DNA from 4 places in the Bradyrhizobium sp. 153 genome. Region 1 is predicted to be linked to each of the others. Evidence: predicted binding sites of a transcription regulator. Region 1 holds the regulator's gene; each other region holds the start of a gene.

Region 1 (4,322 bases):
CGCTGATGCCGTTCAAGATCACCGATCTCGCCGACTTCAAGGACATCCGTACGCTGGCGCCGGGCTCGAGCATCATCCTGGCCGACGGCGACGAGAGCACGGGCTATGAATCGAAGCCGTTCATGATCCTCGGCCTGATTGGCGCCACCCCCCAGCAGACCGACGACCGCGCCCGCTTCGCCCAGGAAGCGGCGCTCCAGATCCCCGGCGTGCGCGAGTCGCGCGTCACCATGTCCGAGCCGATCCGCATCAACGGCCAGCAGGGTTTCGAGACCCGGATCGACGGCGTCAGCGGCAAGGACAAGGTTCCGGTGACGGTGGTGCAGTGGATCCGCTTTTCAAGCGGCGGCACCTCGCTGCGCATCATCGCCAGCGCCCCGCGCGACCAATGGCCAAGCGCCTTCACCCGCTTCCGCGCCGTGCGCGACGGCATTCAGCCGAAGGGCTAGCTCCCGTACGCGGGAGCGGTGAGGATCCGCCGACCCAAGCCCAACCCCTCGCCAAGACCGACTGCATTTTCGGGCTTCTGTTCGCACACAAGCGGAACTAGGCTTGGCCTCCATTGGGTTCATTCCTGGAGGGGAGACGAACGATGCTGGATCGGCGACACATCTTGGCGGCGCTTGCGACCACGGCGCTCGCGGGCCTCGCACCAACCGCGCTGTTTGCGGCCGCGTCAATCAAGCCTGACGAAGCCTCCGCGCTGCTCGTGATCGACGTGCAGAATTGCTTCCTGCCCGGCGGCAGCCTCGCGGTGAAGGAAGGCGAGCAGGTGGTGCCCGTCATCAACAAGATCGCAAAAGCGTTTGCGAACGTGGTGATGACGCAGGACTGGCATACGCCCGGGCACATCTCGTTCGCTTCGGTGCATTCCGGCAAGAATCCGTTCGAGACCGTCGATCTTCCCTACGGCAAGCAGGTGCTGTGGCCGGACCATTGCGTGCAGGGCACCGACGGCGCCGCGCTGTCAAAGGATCTTGCGATCCCGCACGCCGAACTGATCATCCGCAAGGGTTTTCACAAGGAGGTGGACAGCTACTCGGCCTTTCTCGAAGCCGACGGCAAGACCTCGACGGGCCTTGCCGGCTATCTCAAGGGCCGCAAGATCAAGCGCGTCTTCGTCGCCGGTCTCGCCACGGATTTCTGCGTCGCCTGGACCGCGCTCGATGCGCGCAAGGCGGGCTTCGAGGTCTATGTGGTGGAGGACGCCTGCCGCGGCATCGACACGCAGGGTTCGCTGGCAAAGGCCTGGGCTGATATGGCCAAGGCCGGCGTGAAGCGGATTCAGTCTGCGGATATCGCGGTGACCGCGTAATAATTTCGCGCAGTCATTCCGGGGCGGCCCGAAGAGCCGAACCCGGAATGAGGCCAAGGTTCAGTTTGCCGCGCTGTTCGGCTCGTTGGTGTTGGCCGCGGGCGCGGCCTTCGCGCCGCCTTTGGCGACACCGACCAGGGCGGGACGCAGCACGCGCTCGCCGATGGTGTAGCCGGCCTGCACGACCTGCACCACGGTGCCCGATGGCACCGACGCATCGGGGACTTCGAACATCGCCTGCTGGAAATTAGGATCGAACTTCTGGCCCTGCGGATCGAACTTCTTGACGCCGTGCTTTTCCAGCGCGTTGAGCAGCGAGCGCTCGGTGAGTTCGACGCCTTCGATCAGCGAGATCAGGCCGGGATCGGCCGCGGCACGCGCCTCGGCCGGTACGGCATCGAGCGCGCGCTGGAGGTTGTCGGCGATGTCCAACACGTCGCGGGCAAAGCCGGTAATGCCGTAGAGACGGGCGTCGGCGACCTCCTTGCTGGTGCGCTTGCGCAAATTCTCCATCTCGGCCAGCGTCCGCAGCATGCGGTCACGCGCCTCGGCCGCTTCCTTCTGCAACGTCTCGACCGAGCCCGGCTCGGGATCGTCGGGCATGATGTAAGGCTTCGACACTACCGGCTCGCCGGTCGGCGCGGTCGTGTCTTCGGGTTGCCGGTCTTGATCGGTCATCGGCTCTAATCTCGAACTCGTTTCCAGGGATTGTTGGCCCGGATATCGTGCCTAAGCGTACGAAAATCAAGCGCCCGTGATCGGGAACGCCGGTCAGCCCCCCAAAAGCCGACTGACGATGCGGGCGGCGTAGTCCACCGTCGGGATCACACGGGCATAATTCAGCCGCGTCGGGCCGATCACGCCGAGAACGCCGACGATATGGCCGGCGGCATCCCGATAGGGCGAGATGATCGTGGAGGAGCCCGACAGCGAAAACAGCTTGTTCTCACTCCCGATGAAAATTCGCACGCCTTCCGCGGTCTCGGCCCGGCCGAGCAGGTCGATCACGCCGCGCTTGGTCTCGAGATCGTCGAACAACAGGCGCACCCGCTCGAGGTCCTCCAGCGCGTGCAGATCTTCCAGCAGATTGGCGTGGCCTCGGACGATGAGCTGGCGGTCCTCGTTCTCGCCTCCGGACCAGCTCGCGATGCCGGCCGCGATCACCTTTTGCGTCAGCTGATCGAGCTCGGCCCGGGCCTCGCCGAGTGCGGTCTCAAGCTCGAGCCGCGCTTCGGCCAGCGTGCGGCCACGAATCCGTGCATTGAGGAAATTGCCGGCTTCGGTCAGCGCCGAGGAGGGAACTCCGGGCGGCAGCGTCAGCACGCGGTTTTCGACCTGGCCATCCTCGCCGACCAGGATCACCAGCGCTTTCTCCGGTTCCAGACGAACGAACTCGATGTGCTTGAGCCGGGCGTTGGATTTTGGCGTCAGCACGACCGCGGCGGCACGGGTCAGGCCCGACAGCCGCATCAAGGCCTGGTCCAGCGCCGCCTCGACCGATTGCGCCTGGCCGACCGACGAAAGCTGACTCTGGATGGATTGCCGTTCGGCCTCGGTGAGGTCGCCGACCTGCATCAGGGCGTCTACGAAGAAGCGCAGTCCGAGTTCCGTCGGTAGCCGGCCGGCGGACGTATGGGGCGCATAGATCAGGCCGAGCTGTTCCAGGTCGGCCATGACGTTGCGGACCGAGGCCGGCGACAGCGGCATCGCGATCAGGCGCGAGATATTGCGCGAGCCCACCGGCTCACCGGTCGCGAGATAGCTTTCGACAATTTGACGAAAGATGTCGCGGGAACGCTCGTTGAGCTGGGCAAGGCCTGCGCGCGGCGCGATCAGATGCATCGGATCGTGATGGGCCACAGACGGTAACTCCTCTCAGATACTCATAATTTGTCCATCCCGGACGCTTCTGACAAGCGTGGCGTTTGCGGGCCCGAAATCAGGGGTGAAAAAACCTTGCCGCCCACCCTCACCCCACCTACAAGCACCGCGAATAGCCTTTCCCGTGAGTTTTTGGAGGACTTCCCATGCGGCCAAGCCGCCGTGCGCCCGACGAATTGCGCCCCGTGACGCTGGAGCGCGGCGTGGTCAAATATGCGGAAGGCTCGTGCCTGGTGAAATTCGGCGATACTCATGTGCTGGTCACCGCCACGCTGGAAGACCGCCTGCCGCCGTGGCTGAAGGGCCAGGGGCGCGGCTGGGTCACCGCCGAATACGGCATGCTGCCGCGCGCGACCTCAGAACGCACCCGCCGCGAGGCCTCCGCCGGCAAGCAGAGCGGCCGTACCGTCGAGATCCAGCGCCTGATCGGCCGCAGCCTCCGTACCATCGTCGATCTCGAAGCGCTCGGCGAGCGGCAGATCACGGTCGATTGCGACGTGCTCCAGGCCGACGGCGGCACCCGCACGGCTGCGATCACCGGCGCTTGGGTCGCACTTGCCGATTGCATCAACTGGATGAAGGCGCGCAACATGATCAAGGCCAATGTGCTGCGCGACAACGTCGCCGCGATCTCCTGCGGCATCTATAATGGCACGCCGGTGCTCGATCTCGACTATGCCGAGGATTCGGAAGCCCAAACCGACGCCAATTTCGTCATGACCGGCGATGGGCGCATCATCGAGGTGCAGGGCACCGCGGAACGCGAGCCGTTCACCGAAACCGAGTTCCTGGCGCTGATGGCGCTGGCCCGCAAGGGCGTCGCGCGTCTGGCGGACTTGCAGAAACTGGCTGTGGCGTAGTCAATAGGCCATGCACCGCCGAATCACGGACAAGCTCGTCATCGCCACCCACAATCCCGGCAAGCTCGCCGAGATGCGGGAGCTGCTTGCGCCGTACGGCATCGAGGCGGTGTCGGCTGGTGAGCTCGGCTTGGCCGAGCCCGAAGAGACCGGCAACGATTTCCGCAGCAACGCCGCGATCAAGGCGATCGCGGCGGCGCAGGCGACCAAGCTTGCCGCTTTCGCCGACGATTCTGGCATCGTGGTCGACGCGCTCGACGGCGCGC
Region 2 (4,322 bases), on a different contig from region 1:
TGGGCAGCTCGGCGACCATGGCTTCCGTGGTGATCAGGAGCGCGGCCACCGAGGCTGCGTTCTGGATCGCGGTGCGGACCACCTTGGTCGGGTCGATGATGCCCTTCTTGACGAGGTCGGCATATTCGCCGGTCTGGGAATCGAAGCCGTAATTATAGGCCTTGTTCTCCAGGATCTTGCCGACGATCACCGAGCCGTCTTCGCCGGCGTTGATAGCGATCTGGCGAGCGGGCGCCGACAGCGCCTTGCGCACGATCTCGACGCCGGTCTTCTGGTCGTCGTTCTTGGTGCGCAGGCCCTTGAGCTGCTCGGAGGCACGGAGCAGGGCGACGCCGCCGCCGGGGACGATGCCTTCTTCCACGGCCGCGCGGGTCGCATGCATCGCGTCATCAACGCGATCCTTGCGCTCCTTCACCTCGACCTCGGTCGCGCCGCCGACGCGGATCACCGCGACGCCGCCGGCGAGCTTGGCCAGACGCTCCTGGAGCTTCTCACGATCGTAGTCCGAGGTGGTCTCCTCGATCTGCGCCTTGATCTGGGCCACGCGCGCCTCGATGTCGGCCTTCTTGCCGGCGCCGTTGACGATGGTGGTGTTCTCCTTGTCGATCATCACCTTCTTGGCGCGACCGAGCATGTTGAGCGTGACGTTCTCGAGCTTGATGCCGAGGTCTTCCGAGATCGCCTGGCCGCCGGTCAGGATCGCGATGTCCTGGAGCATGGCCTTGCGGCGATCGCCGAAGCCCGGAGCCTTGACGGCCGCGACCTTGAGGCCGCCGCGGAGGCGGTTCACGACCAGGGTCGCGAGCGCTTCGCCTTCCACGTCCTCGGCGACGATGACCAGCGGCTTGCCGGTCTGCACAACGGCCTCGAGCAGCGGCAGCAGCTCGTTCAGCGAGGAGAGCTTCTTCTCGTTGATGAGGATGTAGGCGTCGTCCATCTCAACGCGCATCTTGTCGGCGTTGGTGACAAAGTAGGGCGAGATGTAACCGCGGTCGAACTGCATGCCCTCGACGACGTCGAGCTCGGTCTCCAGCGACTTGGCTTCCTCGACGGTGATCACGCCCTCGTTGCCGACCTTCTTCATGGCGTCGGAGAGGAACTTGCCGATTTCGGCGTCGCCGTTGGCGGAAATGGTGCCGACCTGGGCGATTTCGTCGTTCGAGGTAACCTTCTTCGAGTTCTTCTCGAGGTCTGCCACCACGGCTTCGACCGCGAGGTCGATACCGCGCTTGAGATCCATCGGGTTCATGCCGGCGGCGACAGACTTGGCGCCTTCCTTCACGATCGCGGCCGCGAGCACGGTCGCGGTAGTGGTGCCGTCGCCGGCCGCGTCAGCGGACTTGGAGGCAACTTCGCGCACCATCTGGGCGCCCATGTTCTCGAACTTGTCCTCGAGCTCGATCTCCTTGGCGACGGTGACGCCGTCCTTGGTGATGCGGGGAGCGCCGAACGACTTGTCGAGCACGACGTTGCGGCCCTTGGGACCGAGCGTGACCTTCACCGCGTTGGCGAGGATGTCGACGCCGCGCAGCATCTTGTCGCGCGCCTCAACCGAGAATTTGACTTCTTTGGCTGCCATCTGGATTTTTCCTTGAAATTTAAAGGGAAGGGAGCGGGGCTCTTAAGCCGCCTTCTTCTTGGACTCGCTGACTTCGAGAACGCCCATAACGTCGCTCTCCTTCATGATCAGCAGATCCTGTCCGTCGATCTTGACCTCGGTGCCGGACCACTTGCCGAACAGCACGCGGTCGCCGACCTTGAGGTCGATCGGGATCAGCTTGCCGGACTCGTCGCGGCCACCGGGGCCGACGGCGATGACTTCGCCCTGGGAGGGCTTTTCCTTGGCAGTGTCGGGAATGATGATGCCGCCAGCGGTCTTCTCTTCTGCGTCGATGCGCTTGACCACGACGCGGTCGTGAAGCGGACGGAATTTCATGCAGTCCTCCTAAGCAATTGCAAGAGTTGAGGAATTCGAGGTTGTTAGCAGTCGTTGCCCGCGAGTGCTAGCACAGGCGAGGAAGAAATAGGACAGGAATTTTGCGGGGGCAAGGGCTTCTAGCAGAAAATTAGCACCCGGAAGCGCGGACTGCCAGAATCTCTTTCACATCGTTAACGGTGCGCCGGGCCGTATTAGCACGGAGCCGCATCTGCTGCTAACGCATTGAATTTCAACAGCTTGTTAAACTTTTGGGCTTGAGATGAATTGTCAGTTTGCGTCACATTTCTCACATGTGAGCGCATCAGTACCGGGTGGCTCGTAAGGCGCACACCGACCAGGCCGCCCCTTGAATGCGCTCCTGCAAAGGAGGTTTGGCATGGGACTGCAGAGTGGGGGCGTTTCCGAGGATTTCCGGAAGCAGATGCTGGGTTACGGGCTGACGACGGCGCAAATTCTCTATCGGATGCCGGATCATCCGTCGCTGCTCCAGACTTACGTCTGGCAGAATTACGACATGTTTCCGAAATTTCCGGCGCTGAAGGATTTCCTGGCGTTCTGGCAGGAAAGGCTCGACGGCCCCCTGCACTCGGTTACCGTGGCGCATTGCAAGCTGATCAAGCCGGCCGAACTCCGCGCTGTCGACGGCGTGTTCCGGCTGCATTGAGATCGAGCACCGGCTTCGTAGGCGAGCAAAGGCGCGCTCGCGCCGCGCCCACCGTCTCCGCGACTGCTTCTCGCAATGGTGGGCACGTTTCGCTTTGCCCCCGCTACATCATCTCGTTCTGTGCTAGTCTCGCCGCATAATAACAAGCAACGGGAGGCGGGCCGATGGTCAAAAAAGTAAGATCGCGCAGCGCAGCGCAAGCCGCGGTGAAGAAGCGGAGTGGAGCCAAGGCCGCAGCTCGATCCGCGGCGCGCAAGGCAGTGAAGGCGAAGGCGCGTATGCTCGCTCAGAGCAAACCCGCCCGGCCCAAGCAGCGCATCGCCATCAGCCATCACCGCGAAGAGGATTTCAAAGCCGACGGCCTGCGCGCCTATGCCAAATATCGCGACCTTGGCATCGCCGATGCGACCCATGGCCTGGCGCAAGCGCATGTCATCCGTCTGCAAGGCCCGTGTAATCCGGCCGAGGTCTCAAAGCTTCACTATCACGATGTCGAATTCCAGATGGTTTACGTGCTCAAGGGCTGGGTGAAGACTTATATGGACGGGCAGGGCGAGACCTTGATGAAAGAGGGCAGCGCCTGGACCCAGCCGCCGAAGATCAAGCACATGATTCTGGATTACTCGGACGATGTGGAATTGCTGGAGGTGATCCTGCCGGCGGAGTTCAAGACGGTGGAGTTGAAGGCGTAGGCGCTATTGTTGGAGGGGCGCAGGCCTCTCAACTCGTCATTGCGAGGAGCCCTTGCGACGAAGCAATCCAGAATCTCTCCGCGGATGCAGACTGCATTGCTTCGCTTCGCTCGCAATGACAAGCGGAGAGAAGTCTAGTTCAATACCCCCACCACCGCTCCCATCAGGCACGTCGTCAGCGTCCCCGACACGATCGACTTCAGCCCCAGCGCGTTGATCTCCTCGCGCCGCTCCGGCGCCATCACCCCTAAGCCGCCGATCATGATGCCGAGGCTGGCGAAATTGGCGAAGCCGCACATCGCGTAGAGCATGATCAGGCGCGAGCGCGGATCGAGCGCGTCGGGCGGCAGTTTTGAGAAGTCGACATAGGCAATCAATTCGTTGAGCACGGTTTTCGTGCCCATCAAGCTGCCGGCGGTGACCGCCTGGTCCCATGGCAATCCCATCAGCCAGCACACCGGCGCCATCGCGAGGCCCAGCAGGCGCTGCAACGAGATCGCGGCGCCGCCGATATCGGGCAGCAGGCCAAGGATGGCGTTGACGAGATAGACCAGAGCCACCAGCACCAGCAGCATTGCGACGATGTTGAGCAGCAGCTCGAGGCCCGCGGTGGTGCCCTTCACGATCGCGTCCATCGTGCCGGAGACCTCCATCTCGGGATTTTCCAGCGCGCCGCCGGTGCGTCTGTCGGATGTCTCGGGCACCATGATCAGACTGACGAGGATCGCGGCCGGCGCGCCCAGCACGGAGGCAATGACGAAGTGCGCGGCGGCATCGGGGATAAGGGGTGCCAGCAGCGTCGCATAGAGCACCAGCACGGTGCCGGCGATGCCGGCCATGCCGCCGGTCATCACCAGGAACAATTCGCTGCGGGTCATCTGCTTCAGATACGGCCGCACGAACAGGGGCGCCTCGACCATGCCGAGAAAGATGTTGGCGGCGGTCGACAGCCCCACGGCGCCGCCGACCCCTAAGGTGCGCTCCAGCAGCCAGGCCATGCCCCGCACGATCGGCGGCAGCACCCGCC
Region 3 (4,322 bases), on a different contig from region 1:
AATAAAAAGCAAAAGCCGTTTTGTTTGGTAAACGGAAGCAGCCTTTGGATTCACCACATCGTCAAGCGCGGGGCAATTTGGCGATCAGCGTTTATTTTCGGTGAATGCAGCAAGGCCATGGTTAATCGCGTCCTTGCGCGGCGGCGCGCGACGCCGCGCATCGGTTCCTGCTGTGAACTTCGTGTTAAATCGCTTCTGCCTACAAAGACGCGTGAGTGAGGTGGGGGAGTACCTGATGGCTGTTCACCGCAAACGTTTCCGTGTCGAAGACATCGTCGGTGGCGAGATGCCGATTCTTGACGAAACCGAAGAGGCAATCCCGATGCACAGCGAGATCATGGCCGAGTTGCGAGCGATCCGCGCACAGATGGCGAAGGGCACTATTCCGCTGTCCGGCAGCGCCGCCATGGCGGCGATCGATGCCTCCACCACCCACGAGCTCTCCGAGGCCCGCACCATGCTCGAGACCTACCGGGCCCAGATCGAACAGTGCGAGAAGCTGAAGGTCGAGCTCGACCTCATCCACGACGCCATCGACCGCACCAAGCGCGAGATCGCGACGCTGCACGGCAAGAGCTTCGACGGCGGCGAAATGGCCAAGGTCAATGGCGAGCTTGGCGCGGTCGTCGGCGGCACCGAGCAGGCGACCCAGCAAATCCTCGAAGCCGCCGAGTCGATCGACCAGGCGGCCAGCGCGATGTCCAAGGTGCAATCGGCCGATCAGCAGAAGCGGCTCGCCGACGACATCCAGGAACGCGTCATCTCGATCTTCGAAGCCTGCAACTTCCAGGACCTGACCGGCCAGCGCATCAGCAAGGTCATGACCACGATGAAGTTCATCGAGCAGCACATCAATGCGATGATGGAGATCTGGGGCGGCGTCGACGCGATCAAGGCCCATGTGCCCGCGCATGTCGACAACCGCAGCGAGGACGAGAAGCTCCTCAACGGCCCGAAGCTCGCCGGCGACGTCGGCCACGCCTCGCAGGACGACATCGACGCGCTGTTCGACTGAGCGGACGCGAGGATATGAGAACGAGACGCCGGCCTTGGGGGCCGGCGTTCTTGTTTTTGGAGACGTCGATCGCGCGCCCTTCTTCCCTTCTCCCCTTGTGGGAGAAGGTGGCGCGAAGCGCCGGATAAGGGGTCTGTATCCGCGAACTCAAATGAAGTTGGATTTCGGGGAGAGAGACCCCTCACCCGTCTCGCCGCCGTCGCGGCGAGCCACCCTCGCCCACAAGGGGAGAGGGGAAAAGTCAATCACGCCCTCGGCGCGCAGCGGACGTAGACCATGTTGCCGTAGCGGGTGGCAGCGTCCTTGTCGATGAAACGGGTGATCAGCACGCGGCCGTCGAAGGAGATGATCTCGCGGTCCTGGTCGCCCGGCGTCGGGCCGGCCGGCCCGATGTAATTCTTGCCGCTCGGGGAGCCCTTCAGCCGCAGCTCCTGCGGAGTCGCTTGGTCGGCCAGATGCATGATCACGCCGCCGGAAGAGCCGGCGGTGATCACATAAGGATTCTTGCACTGGGCCCGGGCGGCCGCCTCGGTGCGCGCCCGGTCGGCCGGATTCTGGAACGAGGCGAGGCCCCAGCGGCCGACGATCTCGTCGGCGCGGATCGTCGCAGGCATTTCCGGACCGGTGCCGGGCTCAGCCTCGGGCGGCGGCGAAGACGACGAGAAGGACGGCAGGCTCATGCCGCCGCCGCAGGCGCCCAGCAATAGCGCCAGACAGGACGCGGCGGCCAGATTGGCAACCGTGCGCGCGCAAGCTGAACTGATCATGGCATTCCCCCGAACAAGACCATGGCCGCACCCCTGCAGCAGCCAAGCGCAAAACCGCTGCCGGAGCAATGCCGTCGTTTGATACGCCGGCGCCCCGAACGAGTTTCCAATGCCACCATCCTATATCCGCCTCACCAATCGCTTAACCACCTTTGCTTGACAGGATCGCGGCCAAGCCATATTTCCGGGCGCACTATTAGCACTCGGAGAGCCCGATTGCTAAGCGCGCCGTCGATCCTCGGCAAGAGGGTGGGCGGAAGCGCCGCCCCAACCTACTTCCACTACTTCCGAAGCGAGCCTCCAAAGGGAAACGTCATGGCTAAATCCAAATTTCGTCCGCTGCATGACCGTGTCGTGGTCAAACGTATCGACGCCGAGGAAAAGACCAAGGGCGGCATCATCATTCCCGACACTGCCAAGGAAAAGCCCTCCCAGGGCGAAATCGTCGCCGTCGGACCCGGCGGCCGCGACGAGACCGGCAAGCTGATCCCGATCGACCTCAGGGTCGGCGACCGTGTGCTGTTCGGCAAGTGGTCCGGCACCGAGGTCAAGATCGACAACGAAGAGCTCCTGATCATGAAGGAGTCGGACATCATGGGCGTGCTGGCCTAAGACCATCCGCCTGAACGGCCGCTGAATATCCCTACTGTCATGCCCGGGCCTGACCCGGGCATCCTCATTCTTCGCACGAAGATGGATTGCCGGATCGAGCCTGGCAAAGACGAAGGGAAGCGCGGCAACACAACACCAAACACGAGGGATTGCAGATATGGCTGCCAAAGACGTCAAATTTTCCGGAGACGCGCGCGATCGCATGCTGCGCGGCGTCGACATTCTCGCTAACGCCGTCAAGGTGACGCTCGGCCCGAAGGGCCGCAACGTCGTCATCGAGAAGAGTTTTGGCGCACCCCGCATCACCAAGGATGGCGTCACCGTCGCCAAAGAGATCGAGCTCGAGGACAAGTTCGAGAACATGGGCGCCCAGATGGTGCGTGAGGTCGCCTCCAAGACCAACGACCTCGCCGGTGACGGCACCACCACCGCAACGGTGCTGGCCCAGGCCATCGTGCGCGAAGGCGCCAAGGCAGTTGCCGCCGGCATGAACCCGATGGACCTCAAGCGCGGCATCGACATCGCGGTTGCCGCGGTAGTCAAGGACATCGAGAAGCGCGCCAAGCCGGTCGCCGCCTCCTCCGAGGTTGCCCAGGTCGGCACCATCTCGGCCAACGGCGACGCCGCCATCGGCAAGATGATCGCCCAGGCGATGCAGAAGGTCGGCAACGAGGGCGTCATCACCGTCGAGGAGAACAAGTCGCTCGACACCGAAGTCGACATCGTCGAGGGCATGAAGTTCGACCGCGGCTATCTCAGCCCCTACTTCGTCACCAATGCCGAGAAGATGACCGCCGAGCTCGAGGACGCCTACATCCTCCTGCACGAGAAGAAGCTCTCGGGCCTGCAGGCCATGCTGCCGGTGCTCGAAGCCGTGGTGCAGTCCGGCAAGCCGCTCGTCATCGTCGCCGAGGACGTCGAGGGCGAGGCATTGGCCACCCTGGTCGTGAACCGCCTGCGCGGCGGCCTCAAGGTCGCAGCCGTCAAGGCGCCGGGCTTCGGTGACCGCCGCAAGGCCATGCTCGAGGACATCGCGATCCTCACCGGCGGCCAGCTGATCTCCGAGGAGCTCGGCATCAAGCTCGAGAACGTCACGGTGAAGATGCTCGGTCGCGCTAAGAAGGTGGTGATCGACAAAGAGAACACCACGATCGTCAACGGCGCCGGCAAGAAGCCCGACATCGAGGCCCGCGTCGGCCAGATCAAGGCGCAGATCGAGGAGACCACCTCGGACTACGACCGTGAGAAGCTCCAGGAGCGCCTCGCCAAGCTCGCCGGCGGCGTCGCGGTGATCCGCGTCGGCGGCGCGACCGAGATCGAGGTCAAGGAGAAGAAGGACCGCGTCGAGGACGCGCTCAACGCGACCCGCGCCGCGGTGCAGGAAGGCATCGTGCCCGGCGGTGGCGTTGCGCTGCTGCGCGCCAAGAAGGCGGTCGGCCGCCTCTCCAACGCCAATGCGGACGTCCAGGCCGGCATCAACATTGTGCTGAAGGCGCTCGAAGCCCCGATCCGCCAGATCTCCGAGAACGCGGGCGTGGAAGGCTCGACCGTCGTCGGCAGGATCCTGGAGAACAAGTCCGAGACCTTCGGCTTCGACGCCCAGACCGAGGCCTATGTCGACATGGTTGAGAAGGGCATCATCGATCCCGCCAAGGTGGTCCGCACCGCGCTCCAGGACGCCTCCTCCGTGGCCGGCCTGCTCGTGACCACCGAGGCCATGGTCGCCGAGACGCCGAAGAAGGAAGCGCCGCCCGCCATGCCAGCCGGCGGCGGCATGGGCGGCTTCTAACGCCCGATCGTCCGTTAGCGTGTTCCGAAGGCCGCCTCCGGGCGGCCTTCTTTTTTGCCGACCCTGCCCCTCCGCTTTCCGATTCAACCGGCGGCCAAAACCCACTACGGTGGCGCCGATTCTGATGGCTCGAGGATTT
Region 4 (4,322 bases), on a different contig from region 1:
TTTTAGAGAGAGTTGGATCAGAAGTCCATGCCGCCCATGCCGCCGCCCGGGGGCATCGCGGGCGCGCCGGTGTTCTTCTTCGGCAGCTCGGCGACCATCGCTTCCGTGGTGATCAGCAGCGCCGCCACCGAGGCAGCGTTCTGGATCGCGGCGCGGACCACCTTGGTCGGGTCGATGATGCCCTTGCTGACGAGGTTGCCATACTCGCCCGTCTGCGAGTCGAAGCCGTAGGCGTATTGCTCCTTCTCCAGGATCTTGCCGACGATCACCGAGCCGTCTTCACCGGCGTTGATCGCGATCTGGCGAGCGGGCGCGGAGAGCGCCTTGCGCACGATCTCGACGCCGGTCTTCTGGTCGTCGTTCTTGGTGCGCAGACCCTTGAGCTGCTCGGAGGCACGGAGCAGGGCGACGCCGCCGCCCGGGACGATGCCTTCCTCGACCGCGGCGCGGGTCGCATGCATCGCGTCATCAACGCGATCCTTGCGCTCCTTCACCTCGACCTCGGTCGCGCCGCCGACGCGGATCACCGCGACGCCGCCGGCGAGCTTGGCCAGACGCTCCTGGAGCTTCTCACGGTCGTAATCCGAGGTGGTTTCCTCGATCTGCGCCTTGATCTGAGCCACGCGCGCCTCGATGTCGGCCTTCTTGCCGGCGCCGCTCACGATCGTGGTGTTCTCCTTGTCGATCATCACCTTCTTGGCGCGACCGAGCATGTTGAGCGTGACGTTCTCGAGCTTGATGCCGAGGTCTTCCGAGATCGCCTGGCCGCCGGTCAGGATCGCGATGTCCTGGAGCATGGCCTTGCGGCGATCGCCGAAGCCCGGAGCCTTGACGGCCGCGACCTTCAGGCCGCCGCGGAGGCGGTTCACGACCAGGGTCGCGAGGGCTTCACCCTCGACGTCCTCGGCGACGATGACCAGCGGCTTGCCGGTCTGCACCACGGCCTCGAGCAGCGGCAGCAGCTCGTTCAGCGAGGAGAGCTTCTTCTCGTTGATGAGGATATAGGCGTCGTCCATCTCAACGCGCATCTTGTCGGCGTTGGTGACGAAGTAGGGCGAGATGTAGCCGCGGTCGAACTGCATGCCCTCGACGACGTCGAGCTCGGTTTCCAGCGACTTGGCTTCCTCGACGGTGATCACCCCCTCGTTGCCGACCTTCTTCATGGCGTCGGAGAGGAACTTGCCGATCTCGGCGTCGCCGTTGGCGGAAATGGTGCCGACCTGGGCGATTTCGTCGTTGGAGGTGACCTTCTTGGAGTTCTTGACGAGGTCGGCGACCACGGCTTCCACGGCCAGGTCGATACCACGCTTCAGGTCCATCGGGTTCATGCCGGCGGCAACCGACTTGGCGCCTTCACGAACGATCGCAGCGGCAAGCACCGTTGCGGTGGTGGTGCCGTCGCCGGCCGCATCGGCGGACTTGGAGGCGACTTCGCGCACCATCTGCGCACCCATGTTCTCGAACTTGTCGTCGAGCTCGATCTCCTTGGCGACGGTGACGCCGTCCTTGGTGATGCGGGGAGCGCCGAACGACTTGTCGAGCACGACGTTGCGTCCCTTGGGGCCGAGCGTGACCTTTACCGCGTTGTTGAGAATTTCGACGCCGCGCAACATGCGGTCGCGGGCGTCTACGCCGAACTTGACTTCTTTGGCTGACATGTGGGTTTTCCTGAATGTTTTACTTGGTCTCACCCTTGGCGACGCCCAGCAGGCGCTCCTCAGGATGAGCGGTGCGAGCGATGGTTTAGGCGGCCTTCTTCTTGGCGGACGCGTCCGTGAGAACGCCCAGGATGTCGCTCTCCTTCATGATCAACAGCTCCTGGCCGTCGATCTTGACCTCGGTGCCTGACCACTTGCCGAACAGGACGCGGTCGCCGACCAGGACGTCGATCGGGATCAGCTTGCCACTCTCGTCGCGGCCTCCGGGGCCGACGGCGATGACTTCACCTTGCGAAGGCTTTTCCTTGGCAGTGTCCGGAATGATGATGCCGCCAGCGGTCTTTTCTTCTGCGTCGATGCGCTTGACCACGACCCGGTCGTGAAGCGGACGGAATTCCATACAGATCTCCTAAGCATTTACACCCGTTGAAAATTTCACGATTGCTAGCAATCGCTGCCTGCGAGTGCCAATGCAGGCGCAGCTGAAATAGGACCGATTTTTTGGGGAACAAGTGTTTGTAGCAGGAAAATCGGCTGGGCCCGCGGGATCTCTGTGGGGCTGCCCCAAATCACCTCTTCGAGTTTGCCGCCGAGCGTCGTTCTTCTTCTGAGTGAGTCGTATGGCTCTGTCTCTCGACCTAATGTCATCTACAGTTCAATTCCTCTGCCCTAAATTCGAGATGGTAAAGGCCCGCCGATCTGGTGCCGGTTCAAATGAGAATCGTCGGCTGATTTCGTTCTAAGATTGCGATGCGTTTAGAACCTAACGCGGAGGTCGGGAATTGGAGGTATCGCTCCGCTTGATCGATGATCCGATACTCAGCAACTCGAGGCCAGGCAACGCTGGCTGCGAGAGCTAGCGCAGATCGTTCGGCACCTCGTCCAGTATCAGATCACCTTTGCGCGCCGAAGTCGCTGCTGGGCGGATCGCCCGTGCTCCAGACAGCGTGCGCGCCGATGCCCCGGTTTGCGCGAAAGGGCATGCCGGCATCGCGATAGGTCTATATGCGCAAACAGCTCGCCAAACTGTCCGACGGCCATGACCTGGCCAAGGCGTTCAACTAAATCCTGAAGCGATGGGCGAGCTGTGAAGACGCCGGTGGCGGCGTGCTGATCAATACCGGAGTCAGCGTAGTTGTGATCTCGACAGGAACAAGAGCTGCACGGAATCTCCGCCCGGTCGCCCCTGGTGCACTTGTCGAAGCCTGGTGAACAGCAGGCTGTGAGCCACCCCGTACCGGCGCGCGACGCCGCAGACCGTCTCGCCAGCCTGCAAGGTCCATCCGACATGACGAACCTTCTCGTCGCAACTCCATCGCCGCCGACCTTCGGCGCCGAACACATCGACTTGCATTCGCCACGTGACCTTAAAGCTAGACTTAAGATGCTGCCTTGTGCTTTGGGCGCGTCTTTAGCTTTGGAGCTTGATAGGATTCATGTTGGACATCGTACACATACTGTGCGCCTCGGATTACCTGCGACACAACCGAGTCGTCCGAAAAGTCTCACACGACAAGCTATCTAAGGCGCTTGAATCGCACCTTACGTCAAAATGTGACGTATCGAAATAGGCGGCGACAGGCTTCGGTACCCGAAGCCCGTCCGAACGAGTGACATAGAGTGCAAATGTCCCAAATCCTAGGCTCATGCAAGATGAGCCCGGTCATCAGCGACTGTCGTGAAGCTCGCTGTGGCTGGTTCATAGAAACGCGCGTCCGACAGATGCGCTTGGCTCACCGCCGGATGGTAAGACGCCGCTCACATTTGGGCACAGGCGCGGATATGACGCGGGTTGTCCCCCGGAAGAGCGGGGCTGCGGGAAAGCCGGCTGCCCGGATCTGTCAGCGGAAAGTCAAATGGTCGCGCTACTCGAGCACGATCATAAGACTAGGGCACGTTGACTGGCGGCATGGACGCGGTCAGCCGCGGCACAAAGCCATCTTGGTGTCGGCCGCGTGCCGCCAACACTATTGTAAGCGCCACAAAAACGATCAGAAGTCCACGCATTCCAAAGAATTACCCACCAATTCCATCGCAATTATGAAACGGCTGACAGCTGATGCGCTTGCTCTAAGCTCGCCGCGAAAATGCCGCCGCGTTCAATGCAGGCTGTTAGGCTTGCAAAGTCGAAAAGATAGGCCCACTCAGTCGCCAAAATCAATATTCCTTGTATTTCCGAGTAAGTCTGCGAACCGGGTGGTCACGCTTGAAAAATGCACCGCGTGCGTATGATGTCCTTGTGGCGGTAAGACGTGGTCCGCTACGATGCCGATCTCGCGATGCCAGCCCATGCACCGGTAAATTCCGGCATAGGGAGCCGTGGCTCCTCGCTCATGATTCTGGTCAAATGGCTCGCTGTTAGACTCGCGCAGATAACGCCCGTTCTTATAGACCGCGATTCGTCATCTCTCGATCGGCTAGCTTAACTTTGCCTAGAGCGTTTCATTGCTTAATTGAATCGGAGGGGATTCCGGTTTTTGGCGGTTTGTGATTCAAGATGCTGACTGGATTGGAGGCCAGCATCGCATGACCCGACCTCTTTCCCTGGATCTTCGCGAGCGTGTGGTGGCGTCTGTTTTGGCGGGCGAGAGCTGCCGGTCTGTGGCGGGACGGTTTGGTGTTGCGGTCTCGTCGGTTGTGAAGTGGTCCCAGCGCCAGCGGGCG

The links. The regulator HrcA, encoded in region 1, represses chaperone genes, less so after heat shock. The targets are predictions, from matches to a motif close to GTTAGCACTCNCNNNNNGNGAGTGCTAAC.
Region 2: IVA91_RS05410 (co-chaperone GroES) is a predicted target of HrcA. The motif match lies at 1,980-2,008, and genes of this name have one in related genera.
Region 3: IVA91_RS21960 (co-chaperone GroES) is a predicted target of HrcA. The motif match lies at 1,978-2,006, and genes of this name have one in related genera.
Region 4: groES (co-chaperone GroES) is a predicted target of HrcA. The motif match lies at 2,102-2,130, and genes of this name have one in related genera.

What each region holds. Positions count from the first base shown of each region.
Region 1 covers NZ_JADPKH010000097.1:42,792-47,113, reverse strand. The annotation lists gene IVA91_RS24760 (hypothetical protein) at 1-449, shown strand, start outside; gene pncA (bifunctional nicotinamidase/pyrazinamidase) at 593-1,315, shown strand; gene grpE (nucleotide exchange factor GrpE) at 1,376-1,993, opposite strand; gene hrcA (heat-inducible transcriptional repressor HrcA) at 2,087-3,175, opposite strand; gene rph (ribonuclease PH) at 3,343-4,056, shown strand; gene rdgB (RdgB/HAM1 family non-canonical purine NTP pyrophosphatase) at 4,067-4,322, shown strand, end outside.
Region 2 covers NZ_JADPKH010000019.1:123,595-127,916, forward strand. The annotation lists gene groL (chaperonin GroEL) at 1-1,579, opposite strand, end outside; gene IVA91_RS05410 (co-chaperone GroES) at 1,622-1,936, opposite strand; gene IVA91_RS05415 (usg protein) at 2,316-2,603, shown strand; gene IVA91_RS05420 (cupin domain-containing protein) at 2,768-3,295, shown strand; gene IVA91_RS05425 (nucleoside transporter C-terminal domain-containing protein) at 3,430-4,322, opposite strand, start outside.
Region 3 covers NZ_JADPKH010000083.1:272,143-276,464, forward strand. The annotation lists gene IVA91_RS21950 (protein phosphatase CheZ) at 236-1,015, shown strand; gene IVA91_RS21955 (hypothetical protein) at 1,261-1,782, opposite strand; gene IVA91_RS21960 (co-chaperone GroES) at 2,098-2,394, shown strand; gene groL (chaperonin GroEL) at 2,552-4,183, shown strand.
Region 4 covers NZ_JADPKH010000054.1:57,181-61,502, reverse strand. The annotation lists gene groL (chaperonin GroEL) at 18-1,658, opposite strand; gene groES (co-chaperone GroES) at 1,744-2,058, opposite strand; one part of gene IVA91_RS14555 (IS630 family transposase) at 4,185-4,322, shown strand, end outside.